3 regions of the Paenibacillus sp. EKM211P genome follow, and region 3 is predicted to be linked to each of the others. Evidence: riboswitches for the same ligand, from Rfam matches in the RefSeq annotation. Region 3 holds a riboswitch; each other region holds the start of a gene.

Region 1 (10,592 bases), on a different contig from region 3:
TTCGCCTGACCATAGGCTTGTCCGGTAAGATACCAGCTCGCTGCAATGTGGAAGAAAAAATTGAATCCGTTAAGCAGCACATTAAAGAGGGGGAACATCAACGAACGCAATCGGTTGTTCACGTGGTTATCTCACCCGCCGATCCAGTCGCCAAATCTCAATGATAGAGCGCAAAAAACGAATGGAATCCTTCCAGACATGAATGTGCGAGCCATCTCGGTCAATGCATTTGACGGGTAGTTGCAGCACACGGAGCTGAAGTCGCTTGGCAATGAACATCATCTCCAGATCCAGCGCTAGTCCGAGTTGTTCCTTCAAATGTGGAAACATCCGCTTCACGGCAACCGAGCTCATCACTTTAAGACCCGTCTGGGAATCTACTACACCGGTTGGTAAAAAGGGGCGAGAGACGACCCGTTTGCCAAAGCTAACGATAGATCGCAATAAAGAACGATTCTCGGCGGTCATATCTTTGGTTCCAATCACAACATCATAGTAGCCCTGTTGAACAACATTGATCATTCTGGCAATATCCTCAATAAAAAAGGAATCGTCCGCGTCCACAAATACGTAGTAATCCGCACCGATGGTCCGCATTCCTTCCAGATACGTCCCTGCCTTGCGCGTATTGCGTCCCAATTCCCTTGTTTGAAGCAGTGGACTCAAGTTCTGGTTAATCCGGTTTACGGACAAGTCCGTTGCTGCCTCCAGCGCTTTAATCAAGGCATTCGTGCCATCGTGGCTACCATCATCAATGAGATAAATCGAACCCTCTATAATATGGCTGCGGATAAAGGCTTGCAGTCGCTCAGCAAAGGTTTTGACATGAACAAAACGTTTCTCTTCGTTATACACAGACAAGATGAATGCAACATGTTGGCTTTTAGTCGAATACTCGGGATAGAGCAAGCTTTGTATTTCAGAAAGTATTTCTTCGGTATCATTGGCTTGCCAAAATAGCAGACGCAATCGGCCTACTCCGATAATTTGCACCATATGCAGATCACTGAACGGAAAGGTTACATCCGTCACCAATAGCAATGGCATTTGTGGAAACTGGCTACGGATCTGATTAGCTTTCCGCACGGCTTGCCCCGGCTCCCTATAATCTATCAGGCAGCAACTTGCGCCCTCGTAGACTGAAGCTTCCTCCGTGTCCTCGCACTGTATATATTGGTAAAAACAAATCACATTGGGATAATCAATAGCCCTGTTGTTATCGCTAAAAATGGCTATAGGTCCCTGCACACAAACCTCTCCTTTTCCTCCGAATAATTCTATTTTGTTGAAAAAGAATTAAAAATGTTTGCTTAGTAAGATTAAATTAATGTCCAAATACTTCATATTTTCTTAACAAAATAGCTCACATCCCTTGATATATAAGCATTCAAGAGAAGAAAAACTAATTTTCATATTTAATAAAAACAGAGCATTTAGACCTGATTCATTAGGACTATTACCATACGAATTACAAGGTGAATCCGAAAACAAAATTAGTTCTATAGGATTAATAAAAAGATACACATATGGTCATTTTGTCATAGATTGATAGACGAATAAAACCAATTCGTACGTCCATACTATGGACAACATGTCATTTTTCATCATGAATAATTACTGAAATATAGGGAAAGAAGGTATTTTTATGGAAGCATTTCATGTCAATCGTGATGGGTCATTATCTACTCCCTTACGAGGAAAGGACGTGCTAGCAAACCCTCTTTTGAACAAAGGGGTGGCATTTACAGAAGAAGAACGCAAAGAACTGGGCTTGGAAGGAATTCTTCCTCCCACTGTCCTTTCATTGGAAAAACAGAGCGTTCGGGCATATCAGCAATTCCTGGCACAACCCACCATGCTGCGTAAAAATGCTTCACTTAACGACCTTCATAACCGGAATGTCGTGCTTTACTATCGGCTGCTAACCGACCATTTGAGTGAAATGCTGCCCGTAGTCTACACACCGACTGTAGGAACCGCCATTCAAGAATACAGCCATGAGTACAACCGTCCCGGGGGCGTATATTTATCGATAGATCATCCGAACGGTATCGGACAGGCGTTCTATAATTCCGGCTTGCGTAGTGAGGATGTTGACCTGATCGTGGTCACGGATTCAGAAAGTATTTTGGGAATTGGTGACTGGGGGGTCGGGGGAATTAACATTGCTATTGGCAAACTTGCTGTATATACAGCTGCGGCAGGTATTCATCCCGGGCGGGTGCTGCCCATTGTACTGGATGTGGGCACGAATAATGAAAAGCTGCTGAATGATCCGCTATACATCGGAAACCGTCATAAACGAGTTCGCGGAGAAGCCTATCATCAATTTATTGATACCTTTATCAGCAAAACGTTAACACAATTCCCGAAAGCGCTTTTGCATTGGGAGGATGTGGGCAGCGTGAACGCACGCCACATTATAGGGAAATACGGTCAAAACATTCTCACCTTCAATGATGACATCCAGGGCACAGGAGCAGTCACATTAGCTGCGATTGTTTCGGCGGTAGGTGTCACCAAAATTCCGCTACGTGAACAAAAAATACTTGTCTTTGGTCCAGGGGCAGCAGGAATCGGTAACGCCGACCAAATACGGAGCGCTATGATCGAGGACGGGCTTCCTGCAGAAGATTCTTTCAGGTCGTTTTGGGCCTTTGATTATCGCGGGCTATTAACGGACGATATGGAAGATGTACTCGATTATCAGAAACCATATGTGCGTAAAAAGGAAGAAATCAGCTCATGGGCCCGATCGGAAGACGGCAAAATACCGTTGCTGGAGGTCATCCGTCAGGTAAAACCTACAATCTTAATTGGGACTTCCGGTGTAGCGGGTGCCTTTTCTGAAGAGATTATCAAGGAAATGGCAAAGCATGTGGAACGCCCGATCATTATGCCCATGTCCAATCCTACCAATCTGGCTGAAGCGGTACCCGAGGATTTGATACGATGGACTGATGGCAAAGCATTGATTGCTACGGGAAGTCCCTTTGAGCCCGTCACCTATAACGGTACGAAATTTGAAATTGGTCAGGCGAACAATGCCTTTGTTTTCCCGGGACTGGGTCTAGGCGCAATTGTGGTCAAGGCCAAACGAATCACTCCTTCCATGTTTACCGCAGCAGCTGATGCCGTTGCCAACGCCGTAGATTCGAATGAACTTGGCGGCGCACTGCTGCCCCATATTCGAAAATTACGTGATGTTTCGTTTGCGGTTGCGGTTGCGGTAGCAAAGGCCGCAATTCAGGATCAGGTAGCTCAGGCACACCTTCCAAATATTGAGCAAGCCATTCGGGATGCAATGTGGAAACCGGAATATGTGAGGGTCAAAGCCGTGGAAAGTGTAATCCAACACCCTCACTAATCCTTCACTAGGCATAAGCAGTTTGACATAACATAGGAACGAATGTACAGTATTAGTCAAAAGAATAGGAAAGTCCACTAGGGGAGCCATTATGGCTGAGACAAGAATGAATCTTGGACCCTTTGAACCTGATCTAGTTCGTACTAGCGTAGGAAAGTGGAGCCTTCTATATAGGGTTTCAGGCGTTTTTGCGCATTGAACCTATGTTGAAGCCGCTCCAGTTTTCGGGGCGGCTTTTTGGCATTGTTCCGAGAATTGTATCTTACGGGACTTCTTATTCTCCATTTTTGTTGGAGGTGGGGAAATGAGTTTTTCGCAAGAGCTCCGTCAGCAGGCGGATGGCATTTTTCAAGCCATTTATGAGCATCCCTTTGTGAGAGGTATTGCTGAAGGAAATTTAACAAGGGAACAGCTGATTCACTATGTAAAACAAGACTTTGAATATTTGAGCGCCTACATGCGGATTTACGGCATCGCGATCTCCAAAAGCACGAGCCGGGAGGATATGGCTGTATTTAACGAACAGATCTCTTTTATTCTCAACAGCGAGGTTCATCCGCATCAAAATTTTTGTGCTATCGCAGGTGTCACCTATGAAGAGATGCAGGGATATCCACTCGCTCCGTCCGCTCATCATTATATCCGCCATATGCTGACCGTCGCACATGAGGGTAGTCTTGGGGAAATCATGGCCGTGCTGCTACCATGTCCATGGACATATCTTGAAATTGGACGCAGGCTAATGGATGAGGTAAGACCAGACGAGTCTCATCCGTTCTATGAGTGGATTTGCTTCTATGGCAACCAAATTGAAGATGTAACCTTCAAATATCGAGAGCGTGTGGATGCTTGGGCGAAAGTCGCCACGGCTGCCGAGCGAGAGCGGATGATTGAGCATTTTATGCTAAGCTGCCAGCTGGAATATATGTTCTGGGATATGGCTTATAAGCAGGAACAATGGCCCGTCCAGATGCGCGCTACGGTCTTGGAATAATCAGTATAGATGAGAGAGGATAAACATGATGAATATATGGGAACAAAGTTATTCGGCGCTCCTGACAAAGGTACAAAACAGCAACCCCCTCGTTCATAATATAACCAATGTGGTGGTCACCAACTTTACAGCCAACGGCCTATATGCACTAGGGGCTTCCCCGGTGATGGCTTATGCACCCGAGGAAGTAGCAGATATGGCCAAAATAGCGGGCGCCGTCGTGTTAAATATCGGTACGCTAAACCGTGAGCTGGTGGATGCCATGATCCTTGCTGGACAATCGGCGAATGCTCACGGTGTTCCAGTTCTGTTAGATCCGGTCGGTGCAGGAGCGACTAGCTTTAGAACCGAGTCAGCACTACGAATTCTAAACGAGGTTAACATCTCACTAGTACGAGGCAATGCAGCCGAAGTCGCTCATCTGATCGGAGAAGCCCGAGAAATTAAAGGGGTAGATGCAGGCGACAGTGCTGACAGCAGTAATGTCGATCTGGCAGTTCGGGCTGCGCAAACGCTCCATACCATGGTTGTCATCACTGGAAAAGAGGACGTCATCACCGATGGGGTTGAAGTACGATTGATTAGTGGCGGAGACGCGCTGCTTACGAAGGTAACCGGAACAGGCTGCCTGCTGACCTCTGTGTTGGGCGCCTTTGCAGCAGTTGAACCCAACCTGCTGCTCGCAGGCACAGCAGGTTTGGCATTTTACAGTGCAGCAGCTTCTCGAGCCGCAGCGCATACCGCAAAGCTGGGGCCGGGCAGCTTCCAGATTGCCTTTCTCGACGAGCTTGCCAAACTACATACTGGTTCGCTAGAGGGGCATGTCACGATCCGTGAAGCTGGAACAACTACAACAGGTGGTGCGCGATGAGAGACGTGCATGTACCGAGAGCGCTGACGATTGCCGGTTCAGACAGTGGCGGCGGGGCTGGAATTCAAGCCGATCTCAAAACCTTTCAGGAGCTTGGCGTATACGGCATGTCAGCTATTACGGCCATAACGGTACAAAATACTTTGGGAGTTCACGGTGTATATCCGCTGCCACAGGAAGCAACAGCGCAACAGATCGAAGCTGTAGGATCAGATCTTGGAGTCGACGCCCTAAAGACTGGCATGCTGTTTGATGCAGGCATCATCCGCCTGGTAGCCGAGCAGATCCGAAAGTTCGGCTGGGAAAAGGTTGTCGTCGATCCTGTAATGATTGCCAAAGGGGGCGCAAAGCTGCTGCAACCAGAAGCGGTGCAGGCATTGAACGACGACCTGCTCCCCTTGGCCCTGGTCGTCACACCAAATATCCCGGAAGCGGAGGCCTTAACCGGGATAAGCATACGTACGATGGAGGATCGCCGCGAAGCTGCGAGACATATTAGCAGCCGGGGTCCCAAATTCGTTGTGATCAAGGGCGGCCACGATGAGGAGAGCGAAAACAGCGGTCAGGTCATTGACCTGCTCTTTGACGGAACAGCCTTCACAGAGCTGGGCGGCAAGCGGGTGCGAACTGTCCACACACACGGAACAGGATGTACGTTCTCAGCAGCGATTACCGCTGAATTAGGGAAAGGCGTGTCTGTACCGGAAGCTATTTTGAATGGAAGAGCCTTCATTCAGGCGGCGATTGAAGATACGTTGTATCTGGGCCAGGGACACGGTCCAACCAATCATTGGGCCTACCGCCGTCGTCAGGAGATACTCCAATGAGCGGTCGAATATTACCTGAGATCATGCGGCGGCATTTACAGATGTATCTGGTTGTTGGAAGCGTGAACTGCCTCGCGGAACCAAGTCGGGTCGTGCAGGAGGCTCTTGCTGGCGGCACAACCATGATCCAGTTCCGGGAAAAGGGCCGTAGCGCGTTAACAGGGGTTCCTATGTTTGAACTTGCGCGTCAGCTACAAGATCTGTGCCACCACGCTGGTATCCCCTTTATCGTCAATGACGATGTGGAGCTGGCTCTTGAGCTCAACGCCGACGGTGTTCACATCGGTCAGGACGATGAATCGGCTGATTCTGTGCGTACGCGGATCGGAAACCGAATCCTTGGCGTCTCCGCCCATACGATTGAGGAAGCTCGTCGAGCCATTCTGCAAGGTGCGGACTACCTCGGCGTCGGACCCATCTATCCCACCATCTCGAAGGACGATGCTCAAGCCGTGCAGGGTCCAGCCATTTTGCATGAGATGCGCAAAGCGGGAATTGACCTTCCGATCGTCGGGATCGGTGGCATTACGGTAGACCGTGTGGAGGAAGTGGTAGGTGCGGGTGCCGATGGTGTAGCGGTGATTTCGGCTGTGACGCAGGCAAAACAAATTCGAGCTGCTGCAGAGGAACTAAAGAAAAAGGTAGTGCTAAGCATCAACCATCCGGGGATGTCCCCAAAACTATAAAGTGCCTTTAATAGTTCACGCAAGAGCCTCATTTACACTAATAAAGTAGAGATGAGGCTCTGTGTTGTCATAAAATTAATCTTTTACAGCTTGATTTCTTGTGTTCTTTTTTCAGCAATAAGTAATCCTAGCAAAATGTACCCCCTGTACAATATTCCCATGAGCAGAACAATACCAACGATTGAAACAAGAATAAGTAGAATATTCGCTACAAATAAAATAATTGCCATAGTCAAAAATATCCCCCCAAAAGATACTGATTTTTAAGCTTCCTATCCCCAGTGCACTTGAGCTCGTTGAATACCTGATTAACTATAAATATATGTCAATCGTCTTTTCTAATATTCGTATAGCATTCGAGAACAATTAGAAAACGATATTTAATTATATTGGTTTTGGGTTCCCCACTCACATAACCCTTCCAAAACAGGTAATAGTGTTTCCGCTTTTTCTGTGAGGCTGTACTCGACTTTAGGGGGAACTTGCGGATACTCTTTCCTATTTACCAATCCATCCGCTTCCAATTCCTTTAGCTGTGAACTCAATGTTTTATAAGTAATAGCTCCGATTTGTCTTTTCAGATCATTAAAGCGAACCACTTGGTTTTCGGCCAGAAGATAAATAATAACCATTTTCCATTTACCACCAATAACTGACACTGTATAACCAAAAGGTGTATCTTGAATGTTTTTAACTTTACCTTTATATTCAGCCATACTCATATGTACACTATCCTTTCGGGTAGTACCTATCAAATTAGTACGTACTACGTTTTTATTTGCGTTCAGTTTATACTAACCGTAATTTGAAGTAAAGGAGAGAAAATATGACTAAAACAATACGCCTGTTAATGCCGCAATGGCAAGGAGGAAACAATCCTAACTACTCTTTTGGAGCTGAACTGCTGGCTTGGCTAGCCCCAGACAATGATCAACCCCTTATTCATGTTCCAGTTCAAGCTTATGATGGAACTCCGCTTGATAACGAGAACGGTATGTATGGGAGAAAACAGCTACTTGAACAATTAGAGGCTGCTCAACATATCATTGACGCTCATAAGCCAGATCGCATAGTAATGTTTGGTGGTGACTGTTTAGTCGAGCAAGCCCCGTTTGCCTATTTGAACGAACGATACGGCGGAGAATTAGGGCTAATTTGGATCGATGCTCACAGTGATTTAGTTAGATATGTGGGCTATGATAACGGACATACATTACCACTTGGGAATCTGTTGGGAGAAGGAGATGAGGAGTTTGCAAAACATGTGAAAGTTCCTCTTAAGCCTGAAAATGTCTTTATCGCTGGATTAGCAGCTCCTACAGAAGAAGAAACAAAAGCATTTTCAGAGACATTTCAAAGGTTAGGTGTTACCACTACAGAAACAGATACTGAAGTAATTCAAAGATTAGGGATTCGAACTGCTGGGACCCAAGAGTTAACGACCAGTACCGAATCAATAAAAGAGTGGATTAAAGAAAGCGGCATCAAGCACCTGGCGATTCACCTTGATTTAGATGTACTTGATCCAAAAGCATTTCGTTCTTTATTATTCGCCAACCCTGAAGCTCCCTATAATCTTTCTCCTGCGGGAACAATGCAAATACCTCAACTACTTCATCTGATTAAAGAACTATCTGAAGAAACCGATGTAGTTGGGTTAGGTATAACCGAACATATGCCGTGGGATTCCATTAACTTAAAGAATCTGCTTGGGGAAATACCTATTTTGAATCATTAATTCTACTTACGATCTATACATGTTTTTTTGACTTAATTTTCGAAATGGAATTATTAGAAATTCGTTTGAATTAGAGTATTGTGTAAAGAAAGGACTCCTGGGGATTTATGCTGTTATGGAGTCCTTTTTTATTTTTTACTTTTTATTTTCATTTATTAATTTTAGTACTGGATTAAGGAACTCTTCAAAAAAGAAGTCGCCTCCCTCACCCGGAGTTAGTGCTTTATTATGATCAAAAGATTCGAAATCTTCTGGTACCGAAATATGATAGAGCGTGCCATTTTCCATTAATTCTCCTAAATCCTTATAAGCATTTGTTGGACGTGCAAAGCAGAGAACCCTAGAATTCTCAAGTATATATAAGTGAGTATCAGTTAACCTATATTGCATAAAATAACACCTCAATTATGTGACTTGAATAGCTCAGCACCGGATAAAAAGGAATACTCAGGAGATCAAGTAGTCGCTCGCTCTACTAATTTGAATTCCAAGGGATGTAATTCTTCATGAAGCCCCTCTAGGGCATTTCGAATCATAATGAATGCATTTTCCGCTTGCTTGTCAATCGGGTAATGAATGGTGGTTAAATCAAGCAAATGCGAAATTTCGGTGTTATCAAAGCCCACCACTGCAACATTACTCGGGATAGAAACACCGAGCCTACGTGCTTCGGTCAACAGCCCTGCAGCCAAATAATCGGTAGAACAAGCGAAGGCATCAGGCTTGTTGGATTGTTCGCCCCACCAGTGAGCAATTTGTTCACCCGCTTCTATTGAATTTAAGCCATAAAAATGCGGGAAAGCATCAGCGTTCAAATCATATTTTTTGCAAAAATCATGATAAGCCCGTATGCGCTCCTTCGTATTCAATCCCCTCATATTCCCATATACATTCACAATGCTGCGATAGCCTCTGGCATACAGATGCTCCAGCGCAAGCATGTACCCCTGATACTGGTCCATAAATACAGACGGGATTGCCTCAATGTTTACACGCTGCCATGTCACAATTGGACCATATTGGGTGTAGTGCTCAATCACACTCCACTCATTGACGCGAATCATACAGACCAAGGCGTCCAGTTGCTTTCTCCGCAACATTTCCAGTGCTTCAAGCTCCCGCTCCTTCTCTCCATTCGTAATAAATAGTGCCATATTAAAACCATGCTCCTGGGCATAGGTTGTAAATCCACGCACAAATGAACCCAATGAATCATTAAAAGAAATTGAAATAATTCCTATGAGCTTGGTCATGCCCTTTTTTAATGAAACCGCATTCAAATTAGGTACATAATCCAGTCGGTCTATGATCTCCTGTACACGCTGCCTTGTCGGTTCACTTACGTACGGATGGTTATTAATGACACGGGACACCGTTGCCGAGGATACACCCGCCAGCTTTGCAATTTCATGAATATTTGCCACATTTCTCACCTCGTTCTTTCTATTTTAGCATGTTCGTGTTTAGCATGTTTCGTGGCCCCGCCCTATAATTGTCACCTTCCCCAAATAAGTTTTTTAAAAGCGCTTGACCTGTAATGCATTACAGGGATTACAGTGAATTTGAGCTTAAGAAAGCGGTTTTAAAAAACATACTCAGGAGGCACTAACCATGAAAAAAGGCATAAAGATCGCAACTATTGGCGGAGGCTCCAGCTATACACCAGAATTAGTAGAAGGTTTTATCAAACGCTATGCAGAGCTTCCCATCCGGGAATTATGGCTGGTAGATATTGAAGCAGGACGCGAGAAACTGGAGATCGTAGGGGCCATGGCCCAACGGATGGTGAAAGCCGCCGGCATTGATTGTGAAGTACATTTGACACTGGATCGTCGGGAAGCCTTGAAGGATGCCGATTTTGTAACGACCCAATTTCGGGTAGGCTTATTGGAAGCCCGGATTAAAGATGAAAGTATTCCTTTGAAACACGGTATGATCGGTCAGGAAACCAATGGGGCTGGTGGGATGTTCAAAGCTTTTCGTACCATACCCGTTATCCTCAGTATCGTAGAAGATATGAAAGAACTGTGTCCGAATGCATGGTTGATTAACTTCACCAACCCTGCGGGCATGGTCACCGAAGCAGTGCTTCGTTATGGTCAGTGGGAT
Region 2 (10,592 bases), on a different contig from region 3:
CAAAAGCGGTGCCATTCTTGAATTTAGGGAGGAATTGATATGAACCTTCGACCCAAGGAGCCAAAGGATTTGATTGTGGAGTCAGCTGTGATCCCGCCCAACATCCATGTGGATGTGGAGTCAGCCACGGAGGGGGGAACACGCCGCCTGATGCTTAGTGATAACCCGGAGACGCTTACCCACGTGACGGTACCTACCGAGCAAGCCACTTTGTGGCATGATGTGGTTCGCACCACCACCCGGACAGTCAAGCACCGGATTTTCGGCTGGCATTATAACAAAATCGACAGCCCTGTTAAACTGGGCATCACCATAGAGAATAAAAGCACGGCCCGCCTGGAAGTACGCCATATTGAACGTGCCCTGGAGATTGTACCTGAGGATGGCAACTGGATTATTGATGTTGGGCAGTCTATTGCCAAAAGCTGTTTGGCGGGTACGATGAAACGTCTGAAGCCAGTAGACCGTCACAAATTTGGCAGAGGCACCGCCTTGCTGGAGGAATTTGAGCTACCCGAAGGATCACTGGCCGGATTCGTCTATGACCTCACGGTAGAATATGCCGAAGGCCACGGTACGCTGGACTATGTGATTCGCACCGTAGTCAGCAAAGATACGCAGACTGATCTGCGCGAGATTCATGAGGATGCGCTCCCCCCTGTACCCCCGCCACAGGCGCATCCACGGGGCGTATGGTCCTTTTCTGAAACAAATGCGCGTATGCCGGAGTATGTAGTAGGGCAAAGCGCCAACTACCGAGCATGTGCCACTAAGAAGCTGAACGGCGAAACTCCTGCAGATCTTCTGTTTACAGGGGAACGCAGCGAGCTGGGGCCTGCGCTTGATAATCGCGGACAATTCGGAACAATATATAACGCAACCATTCCTATCGTTAATCACAGTAGTGAGGTACGTACCGTACGAATCTACGCTAATCCACGTGGAGGTGCATTCGCCGGGTCTGTACGCGTAGATGGTCATGTATACGGTATCCCCTTGCTACAAGATAATACCAAGGTATGCCGACTGACTGACATCCGCGTCCCGTCTGGCCAGTCGAGCTATTCTCTTAGCTTCATGGTTGCAGGTAGCGCGACTACTCCGCTGGGTTTATACGTGATCACACTATAATCGTAATAACATTAGATGGACACATGGGTCGCCTCAATAGTGCAAAGAATATAATTAAGATGTAGTTGTTCTAAAAAAATCAAATAACCCGGTGACCATAGATCATCGGGTTATTTGTGTCGATTTCTTTATAGAATACGCTATTTCAGATTACACTACTCTACTAAGTATAAAATTGGATGGTGGAGTAGGCTCCGGCTTACCAAACAAATAACCCTGAGCTAGCGACACACCTGCATCACGACAAAATTCAAAATCCTCCATTTGCTCTACACCTTCAGCCAACACCTGACCACCAAAACGAAAAGCGGATTCCACTATCCCAGTAATTTGGCGTTTTTGATCACTGTTACTGTGACAGCCATCAATTATACTGCGGTCAATTTTAACATAATCGGGCTGGAGGCAATTCATAAGCTCTGTCGTAGAATAACCTGCCCCTACATCGTCCAGTGCCACCGAAACTCCCCGTGTACGATATTGTTCAAAGATTTGATGCAAAAAATTCAGGTCGTCTATTTCTTCCGTCTCTACGACCTCAAACACAAAATCCTCCGTATTCATGGATAGCCGATCAATTGTCTCAAAGGTATGATTCAAGCAATAAGCCGGATTATAAATAGTTGAAGGGAGAAAATTAATAAATCGTTTAATTCCCGTCGGAAGGCATGTCGCACTTTTTTCAATGGCGGAAATACGAGCCGAGCGATCCAAATGAGCATGCAAGCCAGCTTCACGAGCAACTTCAAACAATCGGAAAGGCTGAAAAGACTTATCGGGCTGTGATGGACGCAGCAAAAACTCAAAGCCTATGATATTCAGCTTGTAGTCAACAATAGGTTGCATATGGCTGGTAAAGTTTTGATTCTTAATAATACTCACCAGATCCGGATGTTGCAGTCGAGCTTGCAATTGACTAAATAAAAGCCAGTCCTCAAATCCCTCAACATGTTGCAAACCAGTCACCACAACTTGCATTTGGTCCAAGCACTCCTGCGGCAGACGAGCCAGTCCGTTAACCAACTGTTCCAACTGTGAACGGCTGTCGTAGCGAAACACGATGTTATCCTCACACCAATGTTCTGGTTTCATTTGTTCCGATAGCATACCCAAGCCCTCTAATGCTGGAGTAAGCGACACCCTAGAATGCCTAATTTTCAGCAATCCTTGATCCTTAATAGGTAATATGATGCTGCAATTGCTGCAAGTCATAATGGTCCTCCTCGGAACAATTTCCCGGTTTTTTCACCATTATATCACAAACAATTAGAACAAAAGTACTATATAATTACGTGTTTTGACAAAAAATAAGCTTATTCCGAACAACAACTTAGGACTTAAGTACATATTCGACAAAAACAAAGCCTTTTTTACACTCATAATAAACACGGTACTATTGTATTGGGCATCAAAAAAAGCAGCAAATCTCTTGTTTAAAGAGACTTACTGCTTCATTCTGTTATGGAGTGGAGACTAAAATCCCAAGTTACTTGGACGCCTTTGGCTTCGTTGTTATAGCCGGTTTTGCAGCCGCAGGTTTAGTCGTTTTGACAGCTGGCTTCGCGGTTGCTTTCGCAGGTGCCGCAGCTTCCTTCACAGAGGTCGTTGCTGCACTAGGCTTAGCGCCAGCTTTCAAGCTGTATTTGGCAAACCCGTCTGCCGCGTTGCTCAAGTATGAAATTTGTTGATTTCCGGCCAGCACGTCTTTGGCATCAGGAGAGGACTCAAAAGTAACCTTGGCCTGACCAAAAGGAGCAATAGACCAGTTGCCGTCCGCTGACGGGTTAATCGTTCCGTTCGTACGGATATAATCAACAACGACTTGGCGACTTTCATCCGGTGCTGCCATCACAATTCGTTTGCCATCTGGGTTAGCCAGTTTGGAGGAGGAAGCACGATAGTTATTGGTCGCAACAATAAATTTCTGTGCAGGATCAATAGCCTTCCCATTGTATTGCAGATCCTTGATACGATGGGCTGAAGAATCAATAATAGTTCCCTTGGCATCATATCGTGCAGGCTGAGTTACATCAATCTGGTAATTCACACCGTCAATCACATCAAAATTGTAGGTTGGGAAATCTTTGTTGATCAGCGATTGTTCCTCAGTTTTGCTAGGATCAATGCGGTTGAACTGACCCGCAGACCACTCCAGCCACTCCTGAATTTCAGCACCAGTAACTTCTACAGCATGAACCGTGTTCGGGTACACATACAGATCGGACACGTTTTTAATCGCTATTGTACCTTCAGGAATGTTGGTATAATACTCGGCACCGTTGCGACCACCGGCTTTGAATGGAGCGCCTGCCGATAATACGGGGAGATTTTCGTATTCGGTTCCTTTAAGATGGTTTTGAACATACCATTTCTGTGCATTTGTCACAATTTGAATGGACGGGTCATCCTGCACTAATGCAAAATAGCTGGTAATCGGTGCAGTCGTTGTTCCGACAGGTTGACGGATATAATCCAGCGTTCCTTGATGCTCTCCTTTGATCGCATCAATCAGTTTAAATTCAGGAGTAAACTGCACTGCCTGATTGGTAGTACTCACAACTGGACGCACTTTTGACTGAGAGTTGATTACGTGCCACTCGCGATTTCTCTTCTCCAAGCTCAGATCAATAATGCCCAGATCCTTACCCCACGAAGAAGCTTCCACAGCCGGTACGCCATTAATTGTTCCTTTATCCAAATCTACACCGCTCATATCTTTAAAATCAGAGCCTGGGAAAGATTTGTGAGCATGCCCAAACAAAATCGCGTTAATCCCGTCTACCTGGCTCAAATATTTAACGGCATTCTCCATCATTGGCGTTTGCGGCACATCCTCATAGCCTGTGTGTGCAAGCACGACAATAATGTCAGCACCTTCTGTTTTCATTTGTGGAATAAACTTTTTGGCTGTTTCCACAATATCCTTCGTAACGACCTTATCCTTCAAATTAGCTTCATCCCACTGCATAATTTGGGGGGTTACCAGACCGATGACACCCACCCTAAGCGTATGCTCTTCGCCCTTCTCATCCGTTACTTTTTTATCAAGAATCTGATAAGGAGTAAAATAATTTTTAGTAGCTTGACCCTCATTATCAACATAAACGTTCGCATTTACGTAAGGAAAATCAGCTCCCTTGAGCGATTTGTCCAGGAAGTCAAGACCATAGTTGAATTCGTGGTTGCCGACAGTAGCCGCATCATAATCCATCAAGTTCATCATCTTATAGACCGGATGGACACCGCCTTCTTTCTCAAAGGTTTTGTTGCGGGCCATATAATCGCCTAATGGATTGCCCTGCAGCAAATCACCGTTATCGAACAGCATGCTGTTTCTTGTTTCACTACGTGCTTGTTGGATCAAGCTTGCTGTGCTAACCAAGCCATATTCATTAGTTTCTTTGTCCGAATAATAATCATAATTCATCAGCGCCCCATGAATATCTGTTGTTTCCATGATCCGCAAATTCACCGTAGCGCTATCGCGAGAATCGATAGCTGCCCAGGATGGAGCCGCTGAAAACACCAGCAGGCTACAAGCTACAACTGCTGCTGTAAACCCTTTAAACCAATTTTTACGAAATAACAAAATATACCCCTCCTCATTAAGGTGTATGCCTCATATACATACTTTTGCACATATATGTAAGCTTTGAACCCACCATTCCTATTTTAATCCAACGCCAGACAAAAGAGTAGTCATTTGCTTAAAATATTTATGAAAAAATAATTATTTTGCGTATAAAAAAAGCCAATAAATCTCCTGAAAAAGTTGGAAATTTACTGGCTTGTCCGTTTATATTGTTTCTATTTTGTCCACACCTGGCGCTCCGTTTGTTGACCCACGTACTCAATACGAGTCGGATTGACGTCTAAGATGACATAATCGGGATCATCTGGTCCGGAAAACCATTTTTTCAGAGAATCATTCCACACTTGTTTGCGTAACCCCTCATCAGCTGTAATCTGGACGGTAGCCTCCACTTCCAAGACTTCCTTCGTGCCACCCACTTCATAGCCCAGCAGCAGATAAGCATTCGGATTGTCCTTTAGCTCATCCACTTTATGTGTTTTGCGATCCGTCGCCAGATGAATGTTCATTCCATCGTTAAAAAGGGCCATATAGCGTACTTTCGGTTTTCCGCCCTCAACCGTACCTAACGAGCAAAATTTGTTGTTATCCAAAGCCTTCACAATGGCTTGTTCCAGCTGACTGCGATCCAGTGTCTCCGTTTTACCCACAGTACAACAACTCCTTTTTACGAATTAGAATTCTATAGGGCTATGCCACTTGGCACCAGCTCTCCTAAACATACAGTGTAGCTGTTCTAAAAATAACATGACCGAAACAGATCTGAATGATTCATGTCCATTTTCAGATCAAAGCTCACAGTAAAAGTGTACCCTGTCGTTCGACAAATGAACCGTGAGCGCTCCCTCAAGGCTGGACAGACCTGCTTTCAAGGCATATAATCGTCGTAGTAAACCCGAATAAACGAACCCATTAAACCATACAATGCCAGGGGTGCTGGAATCGGCCGGCTGAGAGTGTGTCCCAAGACACTGACCCTTACAACCTGATCTGGGTAATGCCAGCGTAGGAATGCTTAAGCAAGATGTGCCTTTTATTAAAACAGGACATCCCTTACTTTGGTATATACAAGCGCAAGCGTCCCGGAATCTCGGGACGCTTTTTTTGTTGAAGATAAAGTTGTTGGAAAGATTGCTTCCGGCAGATGTGATTTTTGTGAAAATGGGGAATATAAACTGTCTGATTGGACGGATAACGGGTAATTAAAAAGGAGAGAACACAACGATGAAGCGCATGAAAATGTTAAGCCTGGGTCTAATCAGTCTGTGGCTCATGGCTATGACTCTGACCGCTTGCGGCGGCAATCCCCCTACATCTCAAAAGGAGGTTCCTGCTGCCGACACTTCAACGTCTACCTCGGCAAAGGGGCTCAAAGATGTTAAAGTCGTGCTCGACTGGACACCCAATACGAATCACACGGGACTCTATGTCGCCAAGGACAAAGGATTTTACGAAAAGGCAGGCTTGAATGTCCAAATTGTTCAACCAGGTTCAGGCGGAGCCGACCAAATGGTTGCTTCGAATGCTGCACCTTTTGGTATCAGCTATCAAGAAGGCGTCACTCAGGCTCGCATCCAAGGCGTACCGCTCGTATCCATCGCTGCGGTGATTCAGCATAACACCTCTGGCTTCGCAGCTCCGGTAGACCGCGGAATTAAAAGCCCGAAAGATTTCGAGGGTAAAAGCTACGGTGGCTGGGGTTCTCCTGTAGAAGAAGCGGTCATGAAATCCATCATGGATTCAGACCAAGGTGATGTGAGCAAAGTGAAAATCGTCAATATGGGCAATGCAGACTATTTTACAGCCGTGAAGCGGGATATTGACTTTGCCTGGATTTTCTACGCATGGACCGGGATTGAGGCCGAGCTTCGAGACGAGCCCTTGGATATGCTGTATGTAAAAGATTATTCCAAAAGTCTCGATTACTATACACCTGTAATTGTGAGTAATGAACAGACGATAAAAAATGATCCTGACCTAGTCAAAGCGTTCATGGATGCTACCGCACAAGGCTATGAATACACTATCGCCCATCCAGAAGAAGCGGCGAATATCTTAACTAAAGCTGTGCCAGAGCTGGACAAAAAACTGGTACTTGCTAGCCAAAAATGGCTAAGCCCGCGTTATCAGGACGATGCCACGCAATGGGGCTTACAAAAAGCAGAGGTATGGCAAAACTACTCGGATTGGATGTATGAACGCAAGCTGCTCAGCAAACCTTTGGAAGTCGATAAGGCCTTCACAAACGACTTCTTGCCCAAGCGTTGATCATTTTGTTAAATCGCTAAATAAGACTGGAGTAGAGAAGTGAACGAAGCGTAAATACGGGCTTTGTGTGTAAAAATGCCACACAACCTATCAAAAAACTAAAGTGCTTTTAAGGCGGTTGGCAGCGTAGCGGTTAACTTGAATCTGGAGAAGCGAAACGTTCGCCTGAAAGCTTTCTTTAGGAAAGCTAGCTTCGGAAGCATACACTTAGGGAATTCTTACCTTTAAAATTTAATTCAAAGAATCCCATGGCAACAGCGATCGTAAGATCAAATGAAACGCGAAGCGGTCTCCCCGCCTTAAACCAATTTATTTTCCTAATAACTTAAACAATAAAGGACAGGTGAAATTCACATGGCTAATACACTGCTCAGCATTCAAGTCATCCCTAAAACACCTAATAACGAAGACTCTTACCCCTATGTAGACAAGGCGATTGAGGTCATCCAGCGTTCCGGTGTCAAACATCAGGTGAATCCATTGGATACGACCATGGAGGGCGAGCTCGACGAGTTGCTGAAAGTGGTTAAAGAAATGCACGAGGCTTTGACGGAAGCTGGAAGTCCCAGCGTCATTTCACAGATCAAAATTGCACATAACCCACAGGGTATCAGTATGAACAAGCTGACCGAGAAGTATCGCCCATGAATCCGAATGGCAAGAACGCATCCTGGTGGAAAAGCGTATGGCCGCCCCTTGTGGCGGTCCTCTTCTTTTTAGCGGCTTGGCAGGGAGCGGTTTCCTATTTACATATTGAATCCTGGCTGCTGCCAGCTCCATCCCTAATCGTACAAGAGGGTATGGCGCAGTCGGCGTTGCTTGGCACCCATACATGGGCTACGGTTCGCCTGACGCTTGCGGGATTTGCTATAGGGACAGCAACGGGACTGCTGATCGCCATCGTTCTTCATACGATTCCTTTTCTCAAATCTGCTCTATACCCGCTCTTGATCCTTAGCCAAAACATTCCGATTATCGCCCTCGGTCCGTTGCTCATGGTATGGTTCGGTTTTGGCGTGCTGCCCAAGCTTATGGTCATTACATTAGTATGCTTTTTTCCCGTGGCTGTAGCAGCCATGGACGGGCTGACACGGACAGACCGTATGATGATGAACTACATGCGGATGTCGGGTGCAAGCCGCAGGGCTATTTTTCTAAAACTAGAGCTGCCACACTCCCTGCCACAAGTCTTCTCTGGCATTAAAATCGCTGCTACCTACAGTGTGATGGGCGCGATTATTGCCGAATGGATTGGGGCCAGTGAAGGAATTGGATATTATATGTTGCTGCAAAAGTCTGCCTATCGTACGGATCTCATTTTTGCCGCTATCGGTATTATTGTTGCACTCAGCTTGCTGATGTTTGTCGTTATTTTACTACTGGAGAAATGGTTGGTTCGCTGGAAACCTGATCAAGAATAACATCCACATATTGCATTAAAGCATCAATGAAAGGACGTGGCATATATGAGTCTGCATCCGACTGACTTGACATCACCACCCGTCGCTGATGAACAGCAACAAGCCGGAGAACTGCAGGTAATGACGCCTGCCCCTCCTGCTTTGGAATTGGACGGGATCAGCCTCGCCTTCCGGGAAAAGCGAAGCTCACTGCCTGTACTACAGGATGTATCCCTTACCGTTAAACCGGGCGAATTTGTCTCCCTCATTGGTCCATCAGGCAGTGGCAAAAGTACGCTGTTTCACATCATCGGCGGGCTGCTCAAGCCGCAGCAGGGACGTATTCGTATGCATGGACAGGACGTGACTGGTGAACGCGGTCATATTAGCTATATGCCGCAGCAGCCCGCCCTTTTCCCGTGGCGCACCACGCTGGACAACATACTGCTCGGGCAGGAAAATGCACCGCGAAAGGATGCAGTAGCAGAGTCCCGATACGTCAGCGAACGTGAACGGCGCAAAGAAGCCTTGCAATGGCTTGAGCAGGTTGGGCTGGGCAAGTTCGCGAAGGCGTATCCGCATACGCTGTCTGGTGGCATGCAGCAACGGGCGGCCTTTCTTCGCGCCCTGCTTAGCCCGCAGGAGCTAATGCTGCTGGATGAGCCGTTCAGCGCACTCGATGCGTTGACACGCGCAGATATGCAGCAATGGTTATTGCGGATGTGGGAGAAGAACCGCCGCTCTGTGCTGTTCATTACCCACAGCATTGAAGAAGCGCTGTTGCTCTCCGACCGCATTTATGTGCTGTCGGCGCGACCTGCTTCAGTGATGCATGTCGTAGACGTTCCTTTTCCTCGCCCGCGTAGGGAAGAAATCACCCTCGATCCACGCTTTATGGAATGGAAGCAGACAATGACTGGCTGGATGCGTGAGGAAAAGCACAAACTGGACGGCGATATGGACACCGCTGAAAGTGTCCGTAAAAACACCTCTGACGGCGGGGTAAACCATTATGAATGATTGGAATGTGCACTCTGCATTGAGATTGAACGCGACAGCAACTGTTCCCTTAATCGACGCACACATTCATGTAGACAGCTACCCGCCTGAGCAACAAGAGCTATTGCTCGCTTCGCTTGCCGACAACCATGTAGAAGCCATTATAGCCGTGTCCATGCATCTCGCCTCCAATCAAGCCAACCTGCGCCTGGCTGAGCGTTGGCCCGGGCTAGTACGTCCAGCCTTCGGCTTTCATCCAGAACAGGCTCTGCCACCACAAGCCGAGCTTGACTTGTTGTTTGATTGGATGGACGAACATGTACAACAAATGATTGCGGTAGGTGAAGTCGGCCTGCCCTATTACAATCGGCTGGAAGCCTCACGCAGCGGAGATGCTTTTGACCTCGCTCCCTATATAGCACTACTGGAGCGATTTATCCAGTTTGCAAGCAAGCATAGCAAGCCCATCGTGCTGCACGCCGTTTATGAAGATGCAGACATGGCCTGCGACCTATTGGAACGTCACGGCGTTACGCAAGCGCATTTTCACTGGTTCAAGGGCTCTGCCGCCACGACCAAACGTATGGCCCGTAATGGCTATTATGTGTCCTTCACACCGGATCTCCTGTACGAAGAAGAAATCCGCAGTTTGGCAAGACAGTATCCGTCTAATCAGGTCATGGCAGAGACAGACGGCCCATGGCCATTCGAGGGCCCTTTTACCGGACAGCAGACACATCCACGGATGACTGCCGAGGTCATTCGCGAGTATAGCAAGCTGACCGGTCAAGATGAAGCTACTGTCCGTCAATTGTTTTATGATAATACGAGCCGCTTCTACTCCCTGTCCAATTCATAAAGGCATATCAGCTAGTTACTAAAAGGCTCACAACCATAACTTGTAGTCAAAGCAAAGAACCTCCTTATATACGCGAAACTTTATCATGCGTAATTAAGGAGGTTCTTGTAATTTTACATACACGTGTTGCTCAAATGCAGCTCATCCATTGCAACGTTTTTTGACGTTGCTCCACTTTATTGCTTCAAGAAACCCTTCTGTTCCAAAAATGGCTTCAACTGCAAACGCGCTGGCTCGGTCAATCTCGTCGCCATTTGCTCAGACCAAGGTGTAGAGCGTTGACCGCCCGTACGTTCCTTCAGATATTCAGCTGATGTATGGTCGTATACCTCTACAGCTTTCA
Region 3 (10,592 bases):
GTATAACAGCTGTAATTACAATTATCGGAGTTATGATCCTCAATACTACAATTGGTATAATAACGACAGTAATCTCTATGAAAAGACAATATTAAGAGATTATGGACAAAGTCCATTTGTAGTGAATATGGACCAGGCTGCAAAACAAAACAAAAATTATCGTACCGCTATATGGACAGGAAAACATTTACAAGTGACTCTGATGAGCATTAATGTTGGCGATGATATCGGTTTAGAAGCTCATCCAACAACTGATCAATTCATACGTATTGAAGAAGGTCAGGGACTTGTTCAAATGGGGGATAGGAAAGACCAATTAGATTTTCAAGTGATGGCCTATGATGGCTATGCAATTATGATACCTGCTGGAAAATGGCACAATGTAATTAATACAGGAAATATGCCCCTTAAGATATACGTTATCTATGCACCGCCTGAGCATCCATTTGGAACAGTTCATGAATCAAAAGAAATTGCCATGTCTGCTGAAAGATAAATAAATCCAATTATATTTTATTTTATTTCTTCCCGGTCCGGAACCCAGGCCGGGATAATTACATTTTCTCCATTTTATTATTCCTTCGATACTCATGAGGACTGTCTACATAGAGTTCTGTTTTTTAATTGTTATTAGAACTTATCAATTATTAAGGTATTCATTATTTGGAATTGTAAGCTTCTGCATACTAACTTCAACGCAATAATTCCGATCTTACCATTATGCTTATCTTAGAGTCTGGTTCAACATCTTAGAACTGAGCTTGAAGCTTAAATTGCCAAAAGAAGCAAAGAAACTCTTTATGTACCTACCGAAGAGGAGCTTAAGCGCTAATTCGATATGATTTAGCAAGCGAAAAACCTTCAAGACATATTGATTGTCAATACGTTGCTATTTACCGACTTTTGGGAAGCAAGTTGACCAATATCAAGTTGGCCGATGTCGATTTCTACTACTTTCAAATCCGGATTAATAAGGGCAATGAGGGCAAAAAAATAAGCCATGTCCTTAGCATATATTTTCGTTAAAATGTTGGTGGACCCCTTGACTAACATTAGCTGGTTTTCTTTTTTTAGGCCACTCCATCTGAAAACCTTAAAATTCGCTGTTTTCAATGTTCCGATAAGGGTGCCGAATGTGCTACAATAAAGCTTTGAAAGAAACGAAAGATTGATGAAATAAGAACACTCGGCAGTGCCGATGACAATAAGGAGCCAAAAACAGCTTATGAGTTTATTGACTGTAGAAAATGTATCCCACAACTTTGGGGACCGTGCATTATTTAAAAATGTTTCCTTTCGATTACTTGCGGGGGAACGTGTAGGATTGGTAGGAGCTAATGGTGTTGGTAAATCGACACTCATGAACATTCTGACTGGAAAGTTGCTTAAAGATGAAGGCAAAGTGGAATGGACTCCACGTGTACGTTATGGCTATCTGGATCAGCACACCAAGCTGACGCCAGGCAAAACAGTACGTGATGTATTAAAAGACGCTTTTCTTCCTTTGTTGGAACTAGAAAAGGAAATGATGCAAATTACAGACAAAATGGGAGAGGCTTCTCCCGAAGAGTTGGAAGTCTTGCTGGAACAGATGGGAGAAATTCAAGAGCAATTGGATATGGGGGATTTTTACCTCATTGATGTGAAGGTTGAAGAAATGGCGAATGGATTAGGTCTCTCTGCCATCGGACTGGATCGGGATGTAGCAGCACTTAGTGGTGGGCAACGGACAAAGGTGCTTCTTGCTAAGTTGCTGTTGGAAAAGCCAAATGTATTGCTGCTGGATGAGCCTACCAACTATTTGGATGTGGAGCATATTGAATGGCTTACGCGATATTTGAAGGATTATCCCTATGCTTTTATCCTCATCTCACATGATACTGAATTTATGAACCAAGTTGTTAATGTAATCTACCATCTTGAATTTGCTAAGATGACCCGCTATTCAGCTAACTATGAAAAGTTTCTTGAAATGGCGGATCTGAACAAAGCACAGCATATTGATGCATATGAGAAGCAGCAGGAATATATTAAGAAACAGGAAGATTTTATTCAGCGCAATAAAGCGCGCGCATCTACATCAGGCCGTGCAAAAAGCCGTGAAAAGCAGCTTGATCGGATCGAACGTATTGATAAGCCTGAAGAAGCTGCAAAGCCAACCTTTCAGTTCAAAGAAGCCCGTGCGAGCGGGAAAACAGTTTTTGAGGGTATTGATTTTGAAATTGGCTACACTCATGCCCTTTTGCCTAAAATGTCCATGACGATCGAACGTGGCGAAAAGATCGCAATTGTTGGCTGCAATGGTGTTGGTAAGTCTACGTTGCTCAAAACCATTCTCGGGAAAATACCTCCAATCAGCGGAAAAACCTATCAAGGGGATTTCTTGCAGCCTGCTTATTTTGAACAGGAAGTAAAGGCGGAGAAAATTACACCGATTGACGATGTATGGAATGAATTTCCGCATTTGAATCAGCATGAAGTACGAGCGCATTTGGCGCGCTGTGGTTTGAAGAATGAGCATATCACCCGGCCTTTGTCTGCGCTTAGTGGTGGAGAACAGGCTAAAGTCCGCCTTTGTAAACTGTTAATGCGTGAGAGCAACTGGGTACTGTTTGATGAGCCTACCAACCACTTGGATGTCAAAGCAAAGGATGAACTCAAACGCGCTTTGAAGGAATACAAAGGGACCGTATTGCTTGTATCCCACGAACCGGACTTTTACGAGGATTGGGTAACCAAAACGTGGAATGTAGAAGAGTGGTCTAGTAAAGTTAACTAAAATCCAGTTCTGACAGATTTCACACAAGGTGGGGTTTGCAGAATTAGGAAAATATGCTAAGCTATCTTTAGCTGATACAATAAAATAGTCACACTAGGGGAGCCGCCCATGCGGCTGAGACGAAAAAAATGGATTTCGGACCCTTTGTACCTGATCTGGGTTATGCCAGCGTAGGGAAGTGAGTACTGTACAAACAAGGTAGTAGCTCTTTACTTTTGTTTGCGCAGGGAACGATATACGTTTACGGATATAATAGTCCGTTCGATTTTGAACGTTTGTCAAGCCACTTCCTCTGGGAAGTGGCTTTTTGCGTTTCGTTCATCTTCATTTGTTCGAGCTTCCGTAGACGGATTTACATATGATCTCCTTTCATTATTGCTGGTACATGTGGCTGGCTCCGTATGATATTACCCAATAGGGAGCTGCAACAATATAGTTCAGCTTATACGATTATTTTATATTTTTTAGTCCAAGTGAGGTGAAAATGAGATCGAATTACACGTAATTACGATGGAAAGTGTCTCCTGTGTGGATGTACCCAAAGTGGCAGCCGCTATTTGTCCTTATATTCATTATGTACACGCACGTTCGAAACAGAAGGGTGCCTCTGCTTTGCTTTCTTTGACTCGTAGCATGATCGAGCAGGAAGTTCCTTTGCAGCAAATTGTAGTAAATGACCGTATGGACGTAGCTTTACTTACCTTGGCAAGAGCTGTCCAGCTACCTGCTAATGGGTTATCTGTGATGGATGCGAAAAGTCTGCTTCCAGTGGGTACACGCTGTGGAGTGTCTGTACATTCCTTGGAGGAGGTGCAGACCGCTGAGCAGGGGGGAGCAGACTATGTACTATTTGGTCATGTATATGAGACCTATTGTAAGGCCGGTCTTGTACCGCGGGGTGTAGCACAGCTTGAACGCATTTGCAGATTGTCGGCCATTCCGGTGATAGCGCTGGGAGGCATACAACCTCATCATGTTCCAGAGCTCTATCATGCCGGAGCAAGCGGAATTGCGGTGATGTCTGGTATATGGGAAGCAGAGTCACCCGTTGCAGCAGCGATGGAATATAGGCGAATGGTAGATCTTGTAGTTCACGACCTGTAGCAAGAAAACGAGACGAAGGGAAAGCAGAATGCTCACCGGAGAGGAGACACGGAACATATGTCAAAGACACATACAGAGAAAAAAGCAATAGGACACGCAGAATGCTTGGTCATAGGCGGAGGTGTGATCGGCAGTGCCATTGCTTATCATGTGGCTAAGGAGGGACGAAGTACAATTATGCTGGAACGATGGATCCCCGGTGAGGGAGCATCAGGAGCAGCGGCGGGAATGCTGGCAGCGGAAAGCGAAGAGTTCTCAGACCTTGAGCTGGCGCGATTTGCTCGCGCAAGTCGAGATGCTTTCCCTGACCTTGTCTGTGATTTGGAGCGTTTATCGGGTATTTCAGTTGATTTTCGTACAGAAGGTTTTGTGACCCCTTTTCGTTCAGAAGCAGAGGGCCAGAGACGCTGGAATGCTGCGAATATCCGAGAGGATGATAGCCCTATTTGGTGGGATGCCAGGGAATTGGCTCGACGGATTCCGGGCTTGGCAGATCAAGTAATTGGGGCTATATACCGATCAAAGGAGACACAAGTGGCCCCTGTTCAGCTTTGCCGTGCTTATGCAGGGGCAGCTGCGGTGCTGGGAGCAACAATATGGTCTGGAACTCATGCTGAGGAACTGATCATACAGGACGGCCGAGTTTGCGGTGTGCGAACGGATAGTGGATTTTTTTCCTGCGATCAGGTCGTGATTGCCGCAGGCTTGGACAGCTTGAAATTGCTAGAACAAATTGGATTTGATTATCCTCTTTATCCAGTCAAGGGTGAAGTGGTAGCAGTCTCCTTGAAGGACCATCCGTTGGATTATACCATTTATGCCGATGATGTTTACCTCGTGCCTAAACAGAATAACGAGCTTTGGATTGGGGCTACGAGTCTTCCACATCAATATGACAAAGAGGTGACCGTAGGAGGCTTAAAAGGACTGTTAGTACGTGCATCTGCCTGGTTGCCGCGTGTACAAGAAGCTTCTTTTATACGTGCTTGGGCGGGCTTACGTCCACAGGCAGCTGCGGAGCGTCCTTTCATTGGCCCTGTTCCTGGAGTAGAGGGCGTCTATGCTGCAGTCGGGCATTATCGTAACGGTGTCTTGCTTAGTGATGCGACTGGGCGAGCGATGGCAGCTATGCTTAAAGGGGCTGATGCGGCTGGACTTGGAATAAGCAAATTTTCTTCTGAACTCCTCAAGGAGGAAAGCTTATGAAGCTGATCATTAACGGACAGAGCATGACCATTTCTAATCGAATCACTCATGTGGATCAATTGCTGCATGAACTTGATTTAAAGGTGAAAACCGTAGTGGTAGAGCTGAATCGGCATATATTGACCCGTGAAGATCATCATGAGACGGTACTTAAGGATGGAGATTGCCTAGAAATCGTACATTTTGTAGGAGGCGGTTGATCATGTTAACCATTGGAAAAGCATCATTTACCTCAAGGTTGTTGCTGGGAACAGGGAAATTTTCGGATCTGGATATCCAATCCCAGGCTGTAGAGGCTGCTGAGACAGAAATATTAACGTTCGCTGTGCGCAGACTGAATTTGGAGGAACGGGATAAGCAACATTTTCTTGATACGCTAGATTTGAGCCGGTATACACTTCTTCCCAACACAGCAGGAGCAACAACAGCAGAAGAGGCAATCCGTATTGCCAAGTTGGCAAAAGCCTCTGGCTTGTGCGACATGATTAAGGTGGAAGTCATTGGGGATAGCAAAACGCTGTTGCCTGACCCTTTTGAAACGTTGAAGGCTAGTGAAAAACTGCTAGAGGAAGGCTTTGTCGTACTGCCCTACATATCGGATGATGTGATACTAGCAAAGAGGCTGCAAGAGCTTGGAGTACATGCCATTATGCCTGGTGCCTCACCGATTGGTACAGGACATGGTTTGCTCAATCCGTTTTCATTAGAGTTAATTATTGAGCAAGCAGAAGTTCCGGTTATCGTCGATGCAGGTATTCGCTCACCTGGTGACGCAGCAATGGCGATGCAGTTGGGAGCAGATGGTGTTCTCCTAAATACAGCTGTGTCGGGAGCGAAGAACCCTGTGAAAATGGCTGAGGCCATGAAGCTGGCTGTGCGTGCAGGCAGATATGGTTTTGAGGCAGGGATGATACCTGTAAAACGATATGCTTCAGCGAGCAGCCCAACAGAAGGCATGGTTCAAGGATGAGGATATCTGAAAAATCCGGTGCTGGAACACCACAAATTGATCGTTATTCCAGACAGGAAAGGTTTGCACCCTTTGGGCCTGCAGGCCAACGCCGGCTTGCTTCTTCTCACGTACTAATCATAGGTGTTGGAGCGCTGGGTACAGGCATTGCAGAAACGCTAGTTCGTGGAGGCGTAGGTACGGTAAGTCTCGTAGACCGGGATTATGTGGAATGGAGCAATTTGCAGCGCCAGCAGCTTTTTCAGGAAAGTGATGCAGCGCAAAGGTGTCCCAAAGCAATAGCGGCCCAGCGAAGATTAAAGGTTATTAATTCGCAAACAGTCATCCATGCACATGTTTTGGATGTTGGGGTAGAAGAGCTGGAAGAGTTGATCCAGGGGGTGGATCTCATGATGGATGCAACCGATAACTTCGATACTCGGCTTCTTATGAACGACATGGCTCTCAAGCATCATATTCCTTGGATTTATGGAGGATGTGTGGGTAGCTACGGTGTAACTTACACTTTTTTACCGGGTCAAACACCTTGTCTACACTGTCTGATGGGAACTGTACCGTTTGGAGGAGAAACATGTGATACAGCCGGCATTATTCCGCAGGCAGTACAAATGGTCACCGCTAATCAGACTACAGAAGCTTTCAAACTTCTTGGTGGATATCCCGAGGACTTGAGAGGAAAATTGCTTTCGTTTGATTTGTGGAAAAATGAATATGTAGCAATAGCAGTGGATCGTCTCAAAAAGTCGAATTGTCCTTCTTGCGGTAGCCAACCGACGTATCCCTATTTATCGACCTCTCATCGGCAGAAAACAGATGTTTTGTGCGGTAGGGATACCGTTCAAATAAGACCTGCCAACCGGATATATCTGAATCTCGCAGAGATAGCAGATAGATTTGCAGCATTAGGCGAGGGAAACGTAGAGTGGAATTCGTATCTGGTTTCCTTTAGTGTGGGAGAGCATCGCTTGGTGGTTTTTGCAGATGGCAGAGCGCTGATCCATGGGACAAAGGACGTGGCCAAAGCAAGAAGTCTATATCATCGTTATTTGGGCTAAAAACCATAAACCTTAAAGCAGAAAGCCATTCTTCAGAGAATGATTTTCTGCTTTTTTGTTACACTAATACAAATATGTTTAATGGCTTATAACAAACTTGTTCGTATCCAATATGTAATGCGATGTCCAAACCAGGTGGGTGAAAAAGATGAGCCCGTTAATTGTACTTGTGGATGAAAATGAAGCGCCCGCTGTATTCGTTCGTCCATTGGAGCAGGCAGGTTATCAGGTGGTTCATGTTCGTAATACGTCGGATGTACGCTCTTATATAGCTCAGCATCCTGTGAGTTTGCTACTCCTAAACATTAAAGATGAACAGGCGGGCACTCAAGGCTTGATTCGCATTTTGCAGCAGAACCATCCTCATGTCCCGATACTTGCAATGATTTCATCAGATGAAGAGGCACATATGGTTTCCTGCTTTGAACAAGGAGCTCATGATGTAATGGTAGTGCCCTTTTATCCTAGAGTTCTTCAGGCTAGAGTGGCTAATTTATTACGAATTTTTGGTGTTGAACGTGATGTGAAAAGGGCAATCGAAGCGGGGGATATACATATAGACACTGCAAGCAGAATGGTGAGCAGAGGGGAGCGAAAACTGGAATTAACTCCGAAAGAATTCGATCTTTTGCTACATCTGGCAATACATCTTAACCAAGTTTGCAGCAGGCAGCAAATTTTAAAAGATGTTTGGAAACATGATTATATCGCTGATACGAACGTAGTAGATGTGTACATCAGGCATTTAAGGGTTAAAGTAGATAGAGGACAAAAGTTTAAAATGATTCGAACGGAAAGAGGTATTGGGTATTCACTCAGAACGCCAACCGAAGCAAAATAGCATAAGTTATATAAAAAAGCCGGAACTTTTCGTCCCGGCTTACCTATTTCAAATGAGTGTTACATTACAGCACGCGACGTGCTTTAATGTATGTTCTTTTCCAGTTGCCAGAGTTCAAATCAGAGATGGTCACCCCAGGTCCGCCGTAAGTGTGTAAAATTTTACCCCCGCCCATATATACTGCTACGTGAGTAATGTTACGTCCTGTGGCACGGCTACCGCTTGAAAAGAACACTAAGTCCCCTTTTTTCAAATTGGCCTTGGATACGGCATGTCCGACTTTAGATTGTTGAACGGAAGTACGCGGCAAATCGACTCCGTATTTCTTGAATATGTGCTTCATGAAAGAAGAACAGTCAAAATTGCGTGTGGTGCTTGTGGAAGCTCCAAACTTATAAGGAGTACCCATATATTTTTTGCCGTAGTTAATTACTTTTTGACCTACGGTAGTAGTAGCAGTAGCAGCTTGTGCTGTATTTGTTCCCTCAATGGCAAAAGTACCAAAGCCGATCGTGGCAGCGACTCCTGCGATAATTACCTTTTTTATGATTTTATGCATATTCATGTTGTAAATACCTCCAAAAATTGATTTGTGCAATAATTTGCTGAGTTGCTAACTAACTGACAGCGTTGAGTATAACAGTTTTGAAGCCACCTAATAGTTGGAAAACTACTCTCAAATGCTTGAGGGACAAGGCTTACGTCGTAATTATTAAAAAACGATTAAAAATTACAATTTGTAAAAAATAAAATGATTCTAGAACCTGTGAAAACGGAAAAACCCTTGTTAATCAAGGGTTTTGAGTAGGTGAACAACTTTCGAAATAGTTACAACAATGTCATAATTAATCCTTGCTTTGAATAACGAGTAGTAGACCGCTTTTAATAGAAATTGTACCTTTTGCAGCCGTTAGCTTATTGCTAACACCACGTGATTGTCCCATTTTAAGGGTTGCATTATGAAGTGGATACATAAATCCTTCCAGTTGTATACCTGTTACTTCGGCGGTCATTGGAATCAGCGATGCATATGTATAGCCCATAGGCTGGATCTCGAGCGTTGATCCGGTCAGCTCGATATAATTATGTGCGTCCATGATAGCGCAACTAATATGATGCTGCATAGCCCGTACTAATATTTGAACATTGGCTAATGTGTGGTCCATCCGAGTACCAGTCACACCGAGCATGAGTACATGATCTGCTTGTTCGTCCATAGCGATTTCTAAAGCGAGTTCTGTATCTGTTAGGTCCTTAAGTACTGGATCACACGCAAGCATACGTTGGCTTGCTGATTTCACCCTTTCTTGTTCCTCCGAAGTAATCGAATCAAAATCTCCTACAGAGACATGAGGCGTAATACCGTGTTCTATCAGGAAAAGGGCACCTTTATCTGCACCTATAATAAAATCATCGGGTTGTATTTGTTGTAAATCTTCTTCATTAAGACGACCGCCTGAAAATACAATGGCTCGTTTTTTCGTCATATCCAACATCCTTTCTTTCTGTATACGGTCCCATATATACGATCATTTTAAGTATACCGCGATAAATATGGCTTGCACAATTTTGGAGGACCTGGCTACAATGGAACAGAAAAAAGAAGTGTGACGTGAATAGGAAGGGGAACGAAATGATTAACGTGTTGTTTGTGTGTTTGGGCAATATTTGCCGCTCTCCCATGGGGGAGGCAATACTGAGACATAAAGCAAAGGAACGGGGATTAGATGCAGAAATCCGGGTGGACTCGGCTGGAACAGGCGACTGGCACATTGGAAATCCTCCACATGAGGGAACGCTAAAGCAGCTTAAACTGCACGGAATCAGCGAACAAGGCATACAGGCACGACAAATAACGGATCGTGATTTTGACGCGTTTGATTATATTGTGTGCATGGATGACTCTAATGAACGAAATATGCGTAAACTTGCAGGTGGAGCAGATGCTGATATTCTAAAGTTCATGGATTTGCTTCCCCAAGAAAAGTTAAGAGAAGTACCCGACCCATATTTTACCGGAAATTTTGAAGAGACCTATCGATTATTGGACGCGGGATGCGAGGCCTTGCTGGACAAGATCATAGAAGAAAAGCTATAATGTGAACGACAGATGACGGCAATCATTGCCGTTTTTCGTTATACATTTTTGAAAGCGTAACCAAATTATAAAAAGAGGAAGGAGCCTTATGACCTCATAGGTTAATGCTCCATTCCTCATCATGCTGGGATGTTTTTTACTCAGGCACGATCCAAAAAATACATTAGCGCGTCAGGCAACTCGTTTTGCCAAAAGCCCCATAAATGTTTGCCATCCTTTTCACGGTAAGAAACTTCGGCGTTCCGCTCGCGCAGTAAATCTGCGCATTGACGGTTCAGCTCTACAAAGTTGTAAATGCCGGTATCACTCTCAAAAGCATCTTCCTGAAGGCCAACTGTCATCCAAACATTTAGATGCGACAGTTCTTTCTCACGGGCAATAATTTCTTGCGAAGCTTCATAGTAGGCACCTGAGAGGCTGATAATACGATTAAACAGCTCAGGATACAATAGCGCCAAATGCAAAGACACACTGCCTCCCAGTGAATCTCCAGCAAGAATGCGGGAAGCTGCATCTTTTCTTATAGGATACTTTTGTTC

The links. A riboswitch is a leader RNA that binds a small molecule or an ion and turns the genes downstream of it on or off. The one in region 3 is predicted to bind thiamine pyrophosphate.
Region 1: linked by a shared signal. The riboswitch ahead of tenA (thiaminase II) and the one ahead of G9G57_RS20225 (thiamine phosphate synthase) in region 3 are both predicted to bind thiamine pyrophosphate.
Region 2: linked by a shared signal. The riboswitch ahead of G9G57_RS22920 (ABC transporter substrate-binding protein) and the one ahead of G9G57_RS20225 (thiamine phosphate synthase) in region 3 are both predicted to bind thiamine pyrophosphate.

Annotation. Positions count from the first base shown of each region.
Region 1 covers NZ_JAAMNS010000023.1:53,644-64,235, reverse strand. Annotated here, with positions in the region: gene G9G57_RS23855 (transporter) at 1-122, opposite strand, end outside; gene G9G57_RS23850 (glycosyltransferase) at 127-1,248, opposite strand; gene G9G57_RS23845 (NAD-dependent malic enzyme) at 1,646-3,367, shown strand; TPP riboswitch at 3,437-3,539, shown strand; gene tenA (thiaminase II) at 3,672-4,361, shown strand; gene thiM (hydroxyethylthiazole kinase) at 4,387-5,232, shown strand; gene thiD (bifunctional hydroxymethylpyrimidine kinase/phosphomethylpyrimidine kinase) at 5,229-6,059, shown strand; gene thiE (thiamine phosphate synthase) at 6,056-6,745, shown strand; gene G9G57_RS23820 (hypothetical protein) at 6,829-6,981, opposite strand; gene G9G57_RS23815 (winged helix-turn-helix transcriptional regulator) at 7,126-7,467, opposite strand; gene G9G57_RS23810 (arginase family protein) at 7,572-8,483, shown strand; gene G9G57_RS23805 (hypothetical protein) at 8,619-8,873, opposite strand; gene G9G57_RS23800 (LacI family DNA-binding transcriptional regulator) at 8,939-9,907, opposite strand; gene G9G57_RS23795 (6-phospho-beta-glucosidase) at 10,095-10,592, shown strand, end outside.
Region 2 covers NZ_JAAMNS010000021.1:33,095-43,686, forward strand. Annotated here, with positions in the region: gene G9G57_RS22900 (hypothetical protein) at 40-1,131, shown strand; gene G9G57_RS22905 (EAL domain-containing protein) at 1,282-2,343, opposite strand; gene G9G57_RS22910 (bifunctional 2',3'-cyclic-nucleotide 2'-phosphodiesterase/3'-nucleotidase) at 2,618-4,720, opposite strand; gene G9G57_RS22915 (pyridoxamine 5'-phosphate oxidase family protein) at 4,939-5,373, opposite strand; TPP riboswitch at 5,643-5,752, shown strand; gene G9G57_RS22920 (ABC transporter substrate-binding protein) at 5,948-6,991, shown strand; gene G9G57_RS22925 (MTH1187 family thiamine-binding protein) at 7,346-7,639, shown strand; gene G9G57_RS22930 (ABC transporter permease) at 7,636-8,412, shown strand; gene G9G57_RS22935 (ABC transporter ATP-binding protein) at 8,458-9,411, shown strand; gene G9G57_RS22940 (TatD family hydrolase) at 9,404-10,249, shown strand; gene nfsA (oxygen-insensitive NADPH nitroreductase) at 10,426-10,592, opposite strand, start outside.
Region 3 covers NZ_JAAMNS010000016.1:60,462-71,053, forward strand. Annotated here, with positions in the region: gene G9G57_RS20210 (cupin domain-containing protein) at 1-496, shown strand, start outside; gene G9G57_RS26045 (hypothetical protein) at 862-1,053, opposite strand; gene G9G57_RS20220 (ABC-F family ATP-binding cassette domain-containing protein) at 1,226-2,779, shown strand; TPP riboswitch at 2,865-2,973, shown strand; gene G9G57_RS20225 (thiamine phosphate synthase) at 3,290-3,883, shown strand; gene thiO (glycine oxidase ThiO) at 3,941-5,089, shown strand; gene thiS (sulfur carrier protein ThiS) at 5,086-5,289, shown strand; gene G9G57_RS20240 (thiazole synthase) at 5,292-6,059, shown strand; gene G9G57_RS20245 (ThiF family adenylyltransferase) at 6,056-7,114, shown strand; gene G9G57_RS20250 (response regulator transcription factor) at 7,263-7,955, shown strand; gene G9G57_RS20255 (C40 family peptidase) at 8,020-8,520, opposite strand; gene G9G57_RS20260 (thiamine diphosphokinase) at 8,801-9,442, opposite strand; gene G9G57_RS20265 (low molecular weight protein-tyrosine-phosphatase) at 9,589-10,053, shown strand; gene G9G57_RS20270 (alpha/beta hydrolase) at 10,194-10,592, opposite strand, start outside.